Cohaesibacter gelatinilyticus: one gene and its partners. The protein of the gene in region 3 interacts with the protein of the main gene of each other region in a pairwise test. Links are inferred from orthologs where the notes say so. Each region holds a gene or a part of one and is shown on either strand. Other genes may lie near its edges. The genes, in order: CRO57_RS13985, recO and CRO57_RS05485.

Evidence for each region.
Region 1: the proteins of CRO57_RS05485 (region 3) and CRO57_RS13985 interact in binary tests that used the Escherichia coli proteins (3 or more experiments, as listed by UniProt). The link is inferred for Cohaesibacter gelatinilyticus from one-to-one orthologs.
Region 2: the proteins of CRO57_RS05485 (region 3) and recO interact in binary tests that used the Escherichia coli proteins (3 or more experiments, as listed by UniProt). The link is inferred for Cohaesibacter gelatinilyticus from one-to-one orthologs.

Annotation. Positions count from the first base shown.
Region 1 is NZ_OBEL01000003.1:28,711-34,202, forward strand. The notes cover bases 102-3,009. They hold CRO57_RS13985 (primosomal protein N'), read right to left. Parts: upstream 2,700-3,009; coding sequence 504-2,699; downstream 102-503. Other genes in these bases: CRO57_RS13980 (F0F1 ATP synthase subunit delta), read right to left, coding at 102-285; fsa (fructose-6-phosphate aldolase), read left to right, coding at 2,942-3,009. Also shown: more of CRO57_RS13980, read right to left, coding at 1-101; more of fsa, read left to right, coding at 3,010-3,595; CRO57_RS13995 (tyrosine recombinase XerC), read left to right, coding at 3,834-4,784; CRO57_RS14000 (hypothetical protein), read left to right, coding at 4,885-5,298; CRO57_RS14005 (hypothetical protein), read right to left, coding at 5,320-5,492.
Region 2 is NZ_OBEL01000001.1:947,895-953,333, forward strand. Bases 34-2,888 are described here. They hold recO (DNA repair protein RecO), read left to right. Parts: upstream 34-1,019; coding sequence 1,020-1,757; downstream 1,758-2,888. Other genes in these bases: era (GTPase Era), read left to right, coding at 34-915; parC (DNA topoisomerase IV subunit A), read left to right, coding at 1,857-2,888. Outside these bases: rnc (ribonuclease III), read left to right, coding at 1-7; more of era, read left to right, coding at 4-33; more of parC, read left to right, coding at 2,889-4,085; CRO57_RS04265 (endonuclease/exonuclease/phosphatase family protein), read right to left, coding at 4,152-5,189; CRO57_RS04270 (arginyltransferase), read right to left, coding at 5,311-5,439. UniProt on the Escherichia coli protein: Involved in DNA repair and RecF pathway recombination.
Region 3 is NZ_OBEL01000001.1:1,228,531-1,233,895, reverse strand. The notes cover bases 1,306-4,086. They hold CRO57_RS05485 (single-stranded DNA-binding protein), read right to left. Parts: upstream 3,079-4,086; coding sequence 2,533-3,078; downstream 1,306-2,532. Other genes in these bases: uvrA (excinuclease ABC subunit UvrA), read left to right, coding at 3,374-4,086; CRO57_RS05490 (AraC family transcriptional regulator), read right to left, coding at 1,493-2,344; CRO57_RS05495 (cation diffusion facilitator family transporter), read left to right, coding at 1,306-1,427. In the rest of the region: CRO57_RS05500 (efflux RND transporter periplasmic adaptor subunit), read right to left, coding at 1-281; more of CRO57_RS05495, read left to right, coding at 483-1,305; more of uvrA, read left to right, coding at 4,087-5,365. UniProt on the Escherichia coli protein: Plays an important role in DNA replication, recombination and repair. Binds to ssDNA and to an array of partner proteins to recruit them to their sites of action during DNA metabolism. Acts as a sliding platform that migrates on DNA via reptation.

The DNA of each region.
Region 1 (5,492 bases), on a different replicon or contig from region 3:
GGAAAACAGCCGGCGATTATTTGCGATAACACGGACGAAATTCCCGACAATGCCAGAAATGCCAGCTTTTTCGAGAAGGGCTGAAACTGCAGCCAATTGCTCGTCAGCTGTGAAGACCGGGCTGCGTACCAGACGCATGAAATCTTCACTTTCATCCATAATAGCCTCGATGGAGCTGAGATCTTTCTCAACTGCATCCAGAGCTTTTTCTTCAAGGGCGAGGTCAAACAACGCGCGAGCGTATCGTTCGGCCACTCCTGAGATTTCTGAATTCGTATCCGTCACCTGGTCGCTCTCTGACATTGGGAGAATAGAACCAACCCTTCAAAAGCTGCCGAAACATCTTCATCCGGATTTTCAGTCTCATCTGCCAAGGGTTATAAAAACCCCTAAAACCGCGCTTCGTCTAGCACATGCCATGGCGGGGCGCAATATCAGCTTGAGCGCCATAAGTCGTAATTTGCAATTCTAATGCAAAAGACTGAGAAAAGCGGGTCGGATTCCTAGACAAAAGAGACTGGATCCACATCTACCTGCAATCGAACCGATCCACGAGGTGTCGGACATTGACCCAACCAATGTCGTAAAAAGGACGATATTCCAAAGGATCGTTCCGCCCAGACCAGCAGCCGAAAGCGGTAGCGTCCGCGCAACACAGCCAAGGGAGCCTCTGCCGGTCCAAGAACTCGAACCGCTGATCCTTGTGGCACATGACGCACCAACTCACGCCCATACATCAGCGCCGCCTCGCGATCTTCTCCCGAAATGATGAGGGCTGCCAAACGTCCAAATGGAGGCATTTGCGCCCGCTGGCGCTGCTCCAATTCATATGTGTAAAAACCTTCCCAATCACCTTTGGACAAACATTGGATAACCGGGTGATCACTTGCATGGGTTTGCAAAAGACCCCGTCCTTTGCCCCCCATTCGCCCGGCCCGGCCCGTCACCTGGGCCAGCATCTGGAAGACTTTCTCCCCGGCCCGCAAATCTCCGTGTGCCAATCCAAGATCTGCATCAATCACGCCAACAAGGGTCATGGCAGGAAAGTTATGCCCCTTTGCAACCAATTGGGTACCAATGACAATATCGGCTTCCCCTTTGGCAATGGCTTCCAGTTCTGCCCGCAATTGGGCAACACCATGGATCAAGTCTGAGGAAAGAATCACCACACGTCGGTCCGGCCAGCGTTCGGCCACTTCTTCAGCAACGCGCTCTACCCCGGGGCCACAGGCAACCAGATTGTCTTCCGCCCCACACGACGGACAGGATGGCGGCACGGGCTCGCTGTGTCCGCAGTGATGGCACATCAACAATTTGCGAAACCGATGCTCAACCAGCCAGGTCGAACAGGACGGGCACTGAAAACGATGTCCACAGGATCTACACAGGGTCAGGGGCGCATAGCCGCGTCTATTGAGAAATAGAAGGCTTTGCTCGCCCGCTTCCAGCGTTTCATTCACCGCATTTACCAGCGATGGAGCCAGCCAACGCCCCTTTTCGGGCGAATCACTACGCATATCCACTAATCTGATATCCGGCATGGCGAAACCACCATAGCGGCTGGTCAGCTTGATATGCTTATAGCGGCCTGTATTGGCATTGTTGCGAGTCTCTACAGACGGCGTTGCACTGGCAAGAATAACTGGAAACCCGGACAGATGGCCGCGCACAACCGCCATGTCACGGGCATTATAGATAACCCGATCTTCCTGTTTGAAGGCACCATCATGTTCCTCGTCAACCACGATGAGACCAAGATCACGGAATGGCAGCATCAAAGCGGAGCGCGCACCGACTACAACTCTCGCCTTGCCTTTGGCAACTTCCCGCCAAACTCTATTCTTCTGCTTTTGGGATAGATCCGAATGCCACTCGGCAGGCCTTGCACCAAAACGCACCGTGAACCGATCAAGAAACGCGTTGGTCAGGGCAATTTCCGGCACCAGGATCAAAGCCTGTTGGCCTTTCTCCAGACAACGCGCCAAAGCTTCGAAATAAACCTCGGTCTTACCAGACCCGGTCACGCCATCAAGCAACATGCCCTGAAAGCCACCTGCCTCAAAACAGGCATTGATCTCATTGGCCGCTTCTTGCTGGCTATCAGACAAGGTTGGCGGTGCAAAGTCCGCGATTGGTTCCTCAAACAAAGCAGGCGGTGGCAATTCGCAATAGCCAAGCGTGCCTGCCTTGATCAAGCCATCAATGGCTGCACTGGAAACCCCGGCCTCCTCCATCACCTCTTTCTTGGAACGAGCCAAGCCATTTTCCATGACACTTAAGATCTGGGAGCGAGCCTTGGTCAGGCGATTCGGCACATCTCCGACCAAGCGAATCGCTTTGACAGGCTTATCCGGCTGCAAAGCCTCTTCACCCCGCAAGATCATCCGCAGAACCATGCCACGCTGGGCCAATGTGTAAGAAGCAATCCAGTCGACAAATTTGCGCAGATCATCACTAAGGCAGAAATCATCAAAAATCGCTTCAATATCTTTCAGACGCGAAGCATCCTTGAACTGGGCGTCGTCATCCCAAACCACCCCAAGCACCGAACGCGGCCCCAATGGCACACGAACCAGCATGCCGGGACGCAGACCTCCACTTGGCACCATATGTTCCGGCACGCGATAGCTATAGCTCTGGTCCACATAGACCGGCACCAATACCGCCACTATCTGCTCGGAAAGGAGGAGATCCTGCATCTAATCTGTTGCCACTTGGTCCCGTCCAATTGGGCCGACCAATTGGAACAAATTGTCATATTGAGCCGAAAAAGCGCGCTTATGCTGCAGCATGCATCACTTAGGGGCTGACTAAACGTCCACTTTAGGCTAAAGGGTTCACCAATGTCAGCCAACTAATGCGCCTATCCCAAGATAGGCAGACAAATTGCTGAAATCCTCCGCTCTGTTTCAAGGCACCGTTATAGGGAGCTTATCGCCAAATGAAATTCTTCGTCGATACCGCCGATACCAACGAAATCCGTGAACTGGCCGCAACCGGCCTCATCGATGGTGTCACCACCAACCCATCCCTGATCGTAAAGTCCGGCCGCGACTTCAAGGAAGTCATCGCTGAGATCTGCGAACTGACAGATGGTCCTGTTTCAGCAGAAGTAACCGCACTGGAATGTGATGCAATGCTGGCGGAAGCTGAAGAGCTTCTGAAAATTGCAAAAAATGTTTGTATCAAGTTGCCACTGACCATTGATGGTCTGAAAGCCTGTAAAGCCCTGACCGACCAGGGCCACATGGTCAACGTGACCTTGTGCTTCTCTGCCAATCAGGCTCTGCTGGCTGCAAAAGCTGGTGCAACCTTCATCTCACCATTCATCGGTCGTCTTGATGACATGAACATCGATGGCATGGAGTTGATCGAAGACATCCGCATCATCTATGACAATTACGGCTTCGAGACCGAAATTCTGGCGGCGTCCATCCGCACTGGCAACCACGTGAAACAGTGTGCGATGGCTGGCTCCGATGTGGCAACCATCCCACCATCTGTCGTCAAAGGTCTGGCAAAACATCCTCTGACCGACAAAGGGCTGGAAGCATTCCTGGCTGACTGGGCAAAAACCGGCCAGTCCATCCTGTAAGGCTTAGGCCTAACAGTCCTGAGCCAAGCCCTCTCCCCCTCCCAAGCCACCCGATATGGTATCATCAAAGGCGGTTTGGGAGGGGGAGAGGGCAGGAAATGCAGCCTAAAAATCTCACTCGAAGATTTTTAGGTCGGGCGCAGAGACTTTCTCAAGATTTATCCCCGATGCTGAAAAGGATCGGGGATTTTTTGTCTCCAGATGCGCAATCTTTACGAACCAATCGAGACAAGACCACATGGTCCAGACATCCAATACCCCTCTCCTGATCGCCACACCGCGACTTCGGCAAGCACAGAAACTATGGCAGCAAGCTCTGGCCAATGAACGCCGCCTATCTGCTTCAACGCTCGCTGCCTATGATCGGGATCTGGATGTTTTTTTCTCTTTCCTGACCATGCATCAGGGAGAAGTGGCCGATGTCAGCCATTTCCAAATCCTCAAACCCATGGATGTGCGCTCTTTCATGGCCTCCCAACGACAGACCGGACTATCGTCACGATCCTTGGCACGCACCATGGCAGGAATTCGGTCCTTCGTGCGCCACTTGGAAAGCCGCAATATGGCGACAAGTGCACCCTTTGCCGCCGTCAACACACCCAAATATTCCAAGGGCCTGCCAAAACCACTGACCATAGAGAAGGCAACCAATCTGATCGATCCCTCCCAGTCCCTGGAGGAGGATCCTTGGGTCATTGCACGTGATTCGGCCATTCTGGCTCTTTTATATGGATGTGGCTTGCGTATCTCGGAAGCGCTCGGGCTTAATGTTCAGGAAGCACCAATCGAAGGGCGCGATGCCCTGACCATCACCGGTAAAGGCAACAAGCAACGCCGCGTACCGGTACTGCCAATCGTGCAAAAGGCCGTCACACATTATCTTGCACTCTGCCCCTTTGAACTGGAGCCGAAAGACAAGCTCTTTCGGGGTGTTAAAGGCGGCCCATTGAACCCACGCATGGTTCAGCGCACTGTGGAGAAAATGCGCGGCTCACTTGGATTGCCCGAAACCGCAACGCCTCACGCCTTGCGCCATTCCTTTGCAACACACTTGCTTGCCAATGGCGGAGATTTACGCACCATTCAAGAATTGCTAGGCCATGCAAGCCTTTCAACGACCCAAAGCTATACCCAAGTAGAGATGGGTGAACTGATGGACATCTATCAAAAAGCACATCCACGCAGCTAAAGTCTCCAGCCCGCAAAACCCGGATTACCCCTTAAGGACAGAGTAATCCATTTCTGATAGACTACTCACCAAATGAGCTTCTGAAGCTGGTGGGAAAATCATGGCAAAGCGATTGGCATTTCTCTCAATTCTCATGATGTTGGCATGGAGCCAGCAAGCAATGAGTGGCGAATGCATCCAAAGTCAGGCCATAGGCACATGGCTCAATCCTTTTGCTGGCAACAAGTCCGATATTACCAAACTCGAAATCTGGGAAGTATGCAGCAATGAGACCGTGCCGCATTTGAAGGTCAAGGCATATACAGCCTGCGCCCCACGTGATTGCACTTGGGGCCGATCCATTGCTCAGAAGGCAGATGAACAATATGTCGAAGTGCTCTATCGAACATTCTTCGCCAAGCGGCTCGTCAAAGGCTCCATCAATGGCAAGCGCATGGATGTGATTGTCTATGACGACTTTCACGATCCACGCAAATCCGACCAGCAGCGTTCCTTCGTGCTCTGGAAGCAATAGAATACAATTACACTCGCCGAACTATTCGATCGCCATCACAAAAGGATTGGCCGGGATCTTGGCATGGACTGATAGATCCTGATCCAACTCTTCCTTTTCGCTGACAAACTCGACACGAACATCAGGCAGATCACGCTGAACCACACGGCACTTCCATTGCCCGCGATCCATCGGGATGGCAAGTTTGAAGCTGT
Region 2 (5,439 bases), 280 kb from region 3 along the record:
AAAATGATCGATACACAAGATATGAAAACCAAGTGTGGTTTTGTTGCCCTTATCGGTGCGCCCAACGCTGGTAAATCGACATTGGTCAACAAGATCGTGGGTACCAAAGTCTCCATTGTGACACACAAGGTCCAGACCACCCGTTCCTTGATTCGCGGCATTGCCCTGAAAGGCGACGATCAGGTGATTTTCGTCGACACGCCTGGTATTTTTGCTCCAAAACGCCGTCTTGATCGTGCAATGGTCAACACTGCTTGGGGTGGAGCCAAAGATGCTGATCTTGTCGCCGTTCTTGTCGATGCTCGAAAGGGCGTTACCGAGCAAGTCGAGCGCATTCTGGAGGGTGTCAATGATATCAAGATGCCCAAGGTACTGATACTCAACAAGATTGATCTGGTGAAGCGCGATAGCTTGCTGGCGCTTGCTGCAAAGGTGAACGAGATTGCCGGGTTTGACCAGACTTTCATGGTATCTGCGCTGAATGGCGATCATACCGATGATATCCTCGACTATTTCTCCGATCAGATGCCAAAGGGTCCATGGCTTTATCCGGAAGACATGATCTCTGACTTGCCAATGCGTCAACTGGCAGCAGAAATCACACGCGAGAAGGTTTTTCTGCGTCTGCATGAGGAATTGCCATATGCTTCCACCGTCGAAACGGAGAAATGGGAACAGAAGCCTGACGGTTCCGTGCGCATCGAGCAAGTCATCTATGTTGAGCGCGATAGCCAGAAAATGATCGTTCTTGGCAAGAATGGCCGTAGCATCAAGGCGATTTCCATGGCGGCTCGTGAAGAGCTGAGCGAGCTGGTGGAAGCCAAGGTTCATCTCTTCTTGTTTGTCAAAGTGCGCGAGCGGTGGGTGGATGATCCTGAGCGGTATCGCGAAATGGGGCTGGAGTTCCCGATCTAGGTTCTATCTGACTTGATTTGCGAGCAACGCTCGAGTCACTTAAAAAGGAAAGCGCCGAAAGATCAGTGCTTTCCTTTTTTCTTTTTGCGAGCCAGGCTGCTGCCATGGAATGGACATCCGACGCTATAATTCTTGGAACACGCATCCATGGTGAGAGAGCGGTTATTTTGGAAGTAATGACCGCAGAACGTGGTCGTCATTTGGGGGTTGTGCGTTCGGGACGTTCGAAGCGCATGCAGCCCGTGCTTCAGCTTGGCAATAGTGTCCAGGTGACCTGGAAAGCACGCATGGAAAACCATTTGGGTCAGTTTACTGTGGAACCACTGCATTCACGTGCTGCCAAGCTCATGGAAAGCTCAATGGGAACCTATGGTATTCAGTTTCTCGCAGATCTGATCCGGTTGTTACCAGAACGTGATCCACATCCTTATCTTCATCGGGCACTGTCGGTTATTGTCGATGAGTTTACAGAACCGGATATTGCCGCTGAGCTGATGATACGTTTCGAATTGGCTCTTCTCGCAGAGCTTGGTTTTGGACTGGAGTTGGAACATTGCGCTGCAACGGGCCAGGCAGATGATCTTGCCTATGTTTCACCCAAATCGGGTAGGGCAGTGTGCAGTGAGGCCGGAAAACCTTATCATGATCGCCTTTTGGTGCTACCGCAATTCTTGCTTGGGCAGGAAACTGGCAATCGTCTGGCTTTTGCCGAAATCGAAAAAGGGTTTGTGTTGACGGATTTCTTTTTGAAGCGACACATCTATCACCCCAGAGAGTTGAACGAGCCCGCTATGCGCGAAAGCTTTATCAATTGCATACGCTCGCATCTGACACTGGATTGATGTCAAGTTAGTTTCCCCGGTTTTCCGCCGCTCTCAACCGCCAGAAGATTGCACGAATCGTGCAGATTCGCTATCCATCGCTGTATGGGAAATGATTTGATGAAATCTGGCGAGATTGAAAGCATCAATCTTCGCTCGGCGCTGGAAGAGCGCTACCTCGCTTACGCATTGTCGACGATCACGCAGCGTGCGCTGCCTGATGTCCGTGATGGCCTGAAGCCCGTGCACCGCCGCATCCTTTTTGCCATGCGGCAATTGAAGATGGATCCGAACGCTAGCTTCAAGAAATGTGCGCGTGTTGTCGGTGATGTTATCGGTAAATTCCACCCCCACGGAGATCAGGCGGTTTATGACGCACTGGTTCGTCTGGCACAGGATTTTGCCGTCCGCTATCCACTAGTTGATGGTCAGGGAAATTTCGGTAACATTGACGGCGATAATGCTGCGGCCATGCGTTATACCGAGGCACGCATGACCGAGGTTGCCCAGCGCCTTCTGGAAGGCATCGACGAGGATGCAGTCGATTTTCGCGAGACCTATGATGGCGAGGACAAGGAACCTATTGTTCTACCTGCCAATTTCCCAAATCTATTGGCAAACGGTTCCAACGGCATCGCCGTGGGTATGGCAACTGCCATTCCGCCGCATAATGTTTCGGAACTATGCGAAGCAGCTCTTCAACTGATCAAAGATCCGGAAACATCAGATGAGAAGCTGGTGGAACTGGTTCCCGGGCCGGATTTCCCAACCGGTGGCATGATTGTTGAAAGCCGCGAGCAAATTCTGGATGCCTACAAAAGCGGGCGAGGCGGCTTTCGTCTGCGCGCCAAATGGCACAAGGAACCTCTCGCGCGAGGCGCATACAATATTGTTGTGACCGAGATTCCCTATCAGGTGCAAAAATCCCGCCTGATTGAGAGGATCGCCGAACTGATTCAAAACCGGAAGCTGCCATTGCTGGTAGATGTACGGGATGAGTCAGCGGAGGATATCCGGGTTGTGCTGGAGCCGAAGAATCGGTCGGTTGATCCGGATCTTTTGATGGAAGCGCTGTTCAAGCTGACAGACCTGGAATCGCGGGTCTCACTGAACATGAATGTTCTGAACTCTCAGAATGTTCCGAAAGTTCTCAGTCTACGAGAGGTCATGCGGCAATGGCTTGATCATCGCCGCGAAGTTCTGATCCGTCGTTCTCGCTACCGGTTGGCAAAGATCGAGCATCGTCTGGAAGTGCTCGATGGCTACCTGATCGCCTATCTCAATCTTGATGAGGTTATTCGCATCATCCGTTTCGAGGATGAGCCAAAGACCGAATTGATGAAGGCTTTCAATCTTACGGAAGTTCAGGCTGATGCGATCCTGAACATGCGCCTGCGTAGCTTGCGAAAGCTCGAGGAAATGGAAATCCGCAATGAGCATGATCAGCTGAGCAAGGAACGCGATGCCCTGATCGAAATGCTCGGTTCTGAGAGCTTGCAATGGAAGAATATTTCCGGTCAGATTCGTGAGATGTACAAGTCTTTCGGTCCGGATACGGAGCTTGGTCGTCGACGCACCATCTTCGGTGAAGCGGGCTCTGCCGATATTGAAGATATCAATATGGCCATGGTTGAGCGCGAGCCGGTAACCTTGGTGCTATCCGAAAAAGGCTGGATCCGAGCCATGCGCGGCCACATCGCGGATTTCAAGACGCTCAATTTCAAAGATGGTGACAAGCTTAAATTTGCCATCCATGCCGAGACGACTGACAAATTGTTGATCATGTCAACACTTGGGCGTTTCTACACTTTAGGGGCGGACAAGCTGCCTGGTGGGCGCGGACATGGCGAGCCGATCCGTGTGATGGTGGATATGGAACCTGGTGTTGATGTCGCTCATTTCTTCGTTCACAAGCCGGGTCGCAAGTTGTTGTTGGCTTCTACTGATGGTCGTGGGTTCGTTACATCCGAGGATGGCCTGATTGCGAATACACGCAAAGGCAAACAGGTGTTGAACGTAACGGCTCCGAACGAAGCCAAGCTTTGTATCGACGCGGAAGGTGATCAGGTCGCTGTTATTGGTGAGAACCGTAAGCTTCTGATCTTCCCGCTGGACGCAATGCCGGAAATGGGCCGTGGTCGCGGTGTGATGCTGCAACGCTATAAGGATGGCGGCATCTCGGATGTCAAAGTGTTCAAGGCGGAAGAGGGCATGAGCTGGAATGACAGTTCAGGCCGCACTTACACCCGTTCCATGGAAGATTTGCAGGAATGGCTGGGTGATCGTGCGCAGGCAGGTCGCATGCCGCCGAATGGCTTCCCACGCAGTAACAAGTTTGAAAATAGCTAAGTTGCTCGCACTCTGAGAGAAGTTTAAAAGGGCTGAAAGGCCCTTTTTCATATCCGTTAACATGGCCTATTTGAAAATCAGGACATCCGCAATCAATGGGTGATGATCGGCCACAGAAGCAGAACCGCGCTCAAGATTGAAGACAGGAACGCTGGGGCTGGAAAAGACGTGATCGAGGCTAAGAAAGGCTGGTAGCCACAGATACCGCTTTACTCGTAAATTCTCCGTCGGATAGGTTGGTTTGAAATAGCTATGACGAATAAGGGGCAATTGATCCGAGAAGTTTCGCATGGTGAAAGACCAGCTGGATGAATTGAAATCCCCCGCCAATATTGTATCCGGATAACGCTTCATATCCTTCCGAATATAGCTATCCAATCTGGAGAAATGCAGATCTTGCTCCCCCAATGGTTTCGGCCACTCAGCATGAAAAGTATGGAGACGTAGAGGTTTGTAGCCTTTGACCAGGGCAGTGGCAGATAGAACACGGCCATGCACATCATCACGGGTATTGTTGGAAGCAAGCTTCTTGTTCTGAATATTGGAGAGCGGATATTTCGACAAGATTGCCAGAGTGCAGTCCCTCCAATATTTACATCGTGCCTGATAAGGGTAGCGGTTTTTGAGCGCTTGTACATTCTTGTAGCGATTGGGCGCATATTCCTGCAAAAAAACGATATCTGGATCATAAATGAGGATGGACTTGGCAGTCTCTTCCTTATCCCAGTTCTCGAGATAGATATTGAAGCTCATGATCCGCAAGGCACGGGTGGAAGCTGTATCTACTCTGGTGATATCCATTTTGGGAGCAGTAAAGGAACCAGTCACATCTGGTGCCAGAACGCCAATGGAACTGATGAATGGAACCAGTAAAATCCACTGTGCGATGGCACGCAGGCGCGGAAAGTAGTACGGCCAAAGGAATGTGGCGATGGACGAAATCACCGTCAATACCAAAAACAAGAGCTGAAACTGATTCAGAATATCAAACGATGGCCAGATGAAAGCCAGAAGGCCCAAGGCTGATAGGCTGCTACCCACAATCAGCCCAAGTAGAATGGACCCATCAATAAATGCTCGAAACCAGGAGAAAACAGTACGCACAGTTAACGCCTTCATTGCCAGATTGGGAATCAACTCAAGAAAGATCTTTCAGGCTTTAAGCCAGATTACGGCATTTGTCATCCTCGATAAGGTTTTGGGGCAGTCGAGATGAGGCAAGGCGCTATTTCATCTGCTCCCAGCCATAAGGGCCGAGAAACTCCATGGGTTGAAAGCGAACCTTATAGTCCATTTTGGAAGAGCCTTTGACCCAATAGCCAAGATAGACATGGCTCCAGCCTTCTTCAATTGC
Region 3 (5,365 bases):
GCTCGGATCTCCGCATCCACCGCCTGTATTTTCAGCGCCAGCTTCTCATCGACCACACGAGCGATAGTTTGTCCTTCCCTCACCATATCTCCTTCAGTTACCGCAAGTTCGGTGACTGTACCGGGAATGCGTACTCTTGCTGCGATTGAGTTGGTAGTCTCGACTGTGGCATAAACAGCTTTTTTATCCTCAATCAAAGTGAGATGAACGGTGAAATTCTCGGTATGAGCCGTGGTCAACCCACCAAGAAGGATTGACAGACTTAACAGAGATGGTTTCATTGCCGACGACAAAAGAGTGACGATCCACGTCGCTCTTGAGGACGATATCCAGGATGATTTTGCGTTGCGCATGGCGAGGGTCTCTGGCTTGAATTTTTATATTAGTATTATCGAATATATGAAATAAAAGCCATTGTCAAAGACCTGTCGCCAAGAATCGCATAGATAATAGGCGCGACGACTTTAAGACAGGAGAGCAGAATGGCCTCTGGCTCGAAGAAGGTTATTTATGCCGCCTTGGCGGGGAATGGTTTGATTGCGATTACCAAGTTTTTCGCTGCATCCGTCACAGGCTCTTCCGCGATGCTTTCAGAAGGCATTCACTCGCTTGTCGATACCGGGAATCAGGGCTTGCTTCTGTATGGCTTGAAGCGAGCGAGCCGTCCCGCAGACAAGAAACACCCATTCGGCTACGGCGCCGAGCTGTATTTCTGGGCCTTTGTCGTGGCCCTGCTGATTTTTGCTGTTGGCGCAGGCCTCTCCATTTATGAAGGTATACAAAAGGTTCTGCATCCGCACCCTGTCTCCGATCCGACCATCAACTTTGTTGTTCTAGGGGCAGCGTTAGTCTTTGAAGGTTGGGCTTGGTGGGTTGCATTAAAAGAATTTCGCTCCACCAAGGGCAAGCGTGGCTGGATGCAAGCTGTAAGCGACTCCAAGGATCCAACCGTCTTTACCGTCCTGTTTGAAGATTCAGCCGCCATGTTGGGCCTGATCGTTGCCGGTATCGGTATTGCCGTTTCATATTATATGAACATCCCATGGATGGATGGTGCAGCCTCCATTATTATTGGTATCATTTTGGCTGGCACAGCCATGTTGTTGGCGTATGAAACAAAGGGTCTTTTGATTGGAGAATCTGCTTCAATCGAGACTGAAGAAGAACTCGCTCAGATGGTCACTTCGCATCCAGCTGTCACTATTGTCAACGAGATCCGCACCTTGCATCGCGGACCGAATGACGTATTGCTGGCTTTAAGCCTCGATTTTGAGAATAGCATGATTGTTGGTCAGCTGGAGGTCGTGATTGCTGACCTGGAACGTCAAATTCGAGAACGCTTCCCGCTCATCAAGCGTATTTTCATCGAAGCACAGAGTTATAAGGACCATATCGAGGTCGCAACCGAACAAGGCGATCAGATCTAGATCCAGTGCAAATAAATCTCTGAACAGATTAAAGGCTAAAGGGGCGCCTCCTTTAGCCTTTTCATTTATTTGAGTGGCATGTAGATTTCCGTCACCAGATCCGACGGAACCGTTGTTTTTGGATCATTGAGGTAGCATTCAAAACACGGAGCCTCTGCGGTTTCCTCTCCGCTTTCCGAAAGCCATGCTCCAAAGAACCATTGATAAGCCTTCCCAAGCTCGGCATAGGGTCCTTTATGGATCAATACTGCGTGACGGCCACCGCCGACACTACGAGTAGAAATGCCATATTCCTCATCACTATAGTCCTTATCAACGACGAATCCTGCAGCAGAGCGCAGTTTTTCAGTCTCGACCGATGCCGGATCGTCATAATAGATGCCTATGGATTTGGCAGTCTGATTAAGCAGACCATTTTTCGCCGCCCAGATCCCCGCCTTTTCAAAGGCCTTTCCTACCTGCATATAATCGCCATGGTGATCGACACAGGCCAGTTTCATCGGATCAATTGACTTGATTTCTACGTCAAACATTTTCTTCAACTCCATTGTTGGGATAGACACAACGGGAATGTCCTGACGAATAGAACGATATGATGCCGGGGCAGCTCCATAAGACGACTTGAATGCGCGACTGAATGCTTCGACACTTCCATAACCGGCTCGTTTGGCGATGGCAGTAATCTCACTACTTGTGCGAATCAAATCACCAGCAGCACGATGCATACGCAGGCGACGCACACTCTGCATCACCGTTTCATTCATCAAACCGTGATAGATACGATGAAAATGACACCGTGAAAAACAAGCCACATCCGCCAGTTTATCCAGATCAAGATCTTCATCCAGATGATCTGACAGATAAGCCAGAACCCGCTCAATACGCTTGAGATAGCTGTCTTGCATATGTTTGTTCATAATCAGGACCTCCTTACAATTTCACGCTATCCCAAGGCAACTTGATAAATATTGCTAAGTTGAACTCAACACACAGCGCCTATACCCGTCCAGCTTTGCAGTCTTTTGGAAGAAATGAAAAAACCCGGCAGATTTCACACCATACCGGGCTTTTGATTGAAGTATTTATGCGCTCAAACGCGAATTGCTCAAAACGGGATATCGTCATCCATATCGCTGAAACCGCTGCCACCTTGGCTACCGCCGCCTTGCTGGCCACCGCCGCCAAAACCGCCGCCACTCTGCCCGCCCTGAGGACCGCCGAAGCCGCCTCCGCCAAAGTCGTTACCGCCGCCCTGGCCACCAAAGCCACCGCCCTGCGGACCAGCTCCACCACCTTCACCACGATTATCAAGCATGGTCAATGTGGAATTGAAGCCCTGCAGAACAACCTCTGTGGAATAGCGATCCTGACCACTTTGATCCTGCCATTTACGTGTCTGCAACTGGCCCTCGACATAAACCTTCGAGCCTTTGCGCAGATAATTCTCTGCAACACGGCACAGGCCTTCATTGAAGATCACAACGCGGTGCCACTCGGTACGTTCACGACGTTCACCAGTATTGCGATCTTTCCAGTTTTCGGAAGTCGCAATGGACAGATTACAAATTGGCCGACCATCCTGAGTACGGCGAATATCGGGATCAGCCCCCAGATTCCCTACGAGGATGACTTTATTTACGCTTCCGGCCATGTCCATGTTCCATCTTGTTAACGCCAAATCTTGGAGCGAGATCATAGCAGTTTTGATCCAGCATGCCACCATCCGCTGACACTTCCCACGACTTTATCAGATCGCAATGTACTCGCCTCTTGAATTAAGGAACAAATCATGCACAAATGCAATCGAAAATGCTAAAAATCCCGGCATGAATCAGCAATCCGGCTTGTTTCCTGACAGATGTGTGCTTATCTCCCACTGAGTCCAGAAACAAATCCAATCATATTTTACGTAGCAGATCCGCTCTTCCCAAGGATGTTTTACGACCATGACTGACACTTCATTATCTTCCCAGAAATCAATCTCCATTCGTGGTGCACGGGAACATAACCTCAAGAATGTCAATCTCGACATCCCGCGGGACCAACTGATTGTGATGACCGGTTTATCGGGCTCAGGTAAAAGCTCGCTCGCTTTTGATACCATCTATGCGGAAGGCCAGAGGCGTTATGTCGAGTCTCTCTCAGCCTATGCGCGTCAGTTTCTAGAAATGATGCAAAAGCCAGATGTCGATCAGATTGACGGCCTTTCTCCCGCCATCTCCATTGAACAAAAGACCACGTCGCGCAATCCACGTTCAACTGTCGGTACTGTCACCGAGATTTATGACTATATGCGCCTGCTGTTTGCGCGTGTTGGCATTCCCTATTCGCCAGCGACAGGTCTTCCGATTAAGAGCCAAACCGTCAGCCAGATGGTTGACCGTATCATGGAACTCCCGGAGAAATCCCGTCTCTATCTGCTGGCGCCAATTGTTCGTGGGCGCAAAGGGGAATATCGCAAAGAACTCGCCGAGCTGATGAAGAAAGGCTTTTTGCGCGTCAAGATTGACGGTGAGTTCTACGAAATTGCTGACGCTCCTGCACTAGACAAGAAATTCAAACATGACATTGAAGTTGTGGTTGATCGTGTGGTCGTGCGCCCGGATATGGAAAGCCGCCTAGCCGACTCGTTGGAAACGGCCTTGGAATTGGCAGAAGGGCTGGCTGTCGCTGAGTTCGCTGATCAAACCGAGGACGATGGTAAACCCAAACGAGTGATATTCTCGGAGAAATTCGCCTGCCCGGTCTCCGGCTTCACCATACCCGAAATTGAACCTCGGCTCTTTTCGTTTAACAACCCCTTTGGCGCTTGCCCGACTTGTGATGGCTTGGGAAGCGAGTTGCAGATCAGCCCTGACCTCGTCATTCCTGATACGTCATTAAGTCTGAAGGACGGAGCCATTGCACCATGGTCAAAAGGAACCTCCCCGTTCTATCGCCAGACATTAGAGGCTTTAGCCAAGCATTATCAGTTTGAGCTGACCGTTCCATGGATAGAACTCCCCTTCAAAGCGCAAGAAGTTATTCTCTACGGCACTGGCAAGGAAAAGATCCAGTTTGTTTATGATGATGGTTCTCGCTCCTATAAAGCCAACAAACCTTTCGAAGGTGTCATTCCGAATCTGGAACGTCGCTGGCGAGAGACAGAGAGCAATTGGGCACGCGAGGAAATTGGCAAATATCAGTCCACCCATCCCTGCTCGGCTTGTGAAGGCAATCGCTTGAAACCTGAAGCCTTGGCTGTGAAGCTGGATGGCAAGCACATTGCGGATATCTCGAAGCTGTCAATCAAGGATGCAACCGTCTGGTTCACCGGTCTTATTGATACGCTCAGCGCTCAACAAAAGGAGATCGCTGAACGGATTCTGAAGGAAATTCGCGAGCGTCTGGCCTTTCTGAATGACGTAGGACTTGAATATCTCTCCCTGTCTCGTAATTCCGGCACCTTGTCTGGCGGCGAGTCTCAAAGAATTCGCCTTGCATCACAAATTGGCTCGGGCCTGACCGGCGTTCTTTATGTTCTGGATGAGCCTTCTATTGGTCTTCACCAGCGAGATAACGCCCGCCTTCTGGATACACTTCGTCATTTGCGCGATCTGGGAAATACCGTCATTGTCGTTGAACATGATGAAGATGCCATTCTGACTGCTGATCACGTCATTGATGTTGGCCCGGGTGCCGGTATCCATGGTGGGCGCGTTGTCTCCGAAGGAACCCCGAGTGATATTCTATCCGACCCCAACTCACTCACGGGACAGTATTTGTCGGGTGCCAAGAGCATTCATATTGAAAACGACCGCCGCAAGGCAAAGAAAGGGCGTGAACTTACCGTTGTCAACGCGAGAGGTAACAATCTTAAGAATGTTACAGCGTCCATTCCTCTGGGCACCTTTACCTGTGTGACCGGCGTATCAGGGGGCGGCAAATCGACTTTCCTG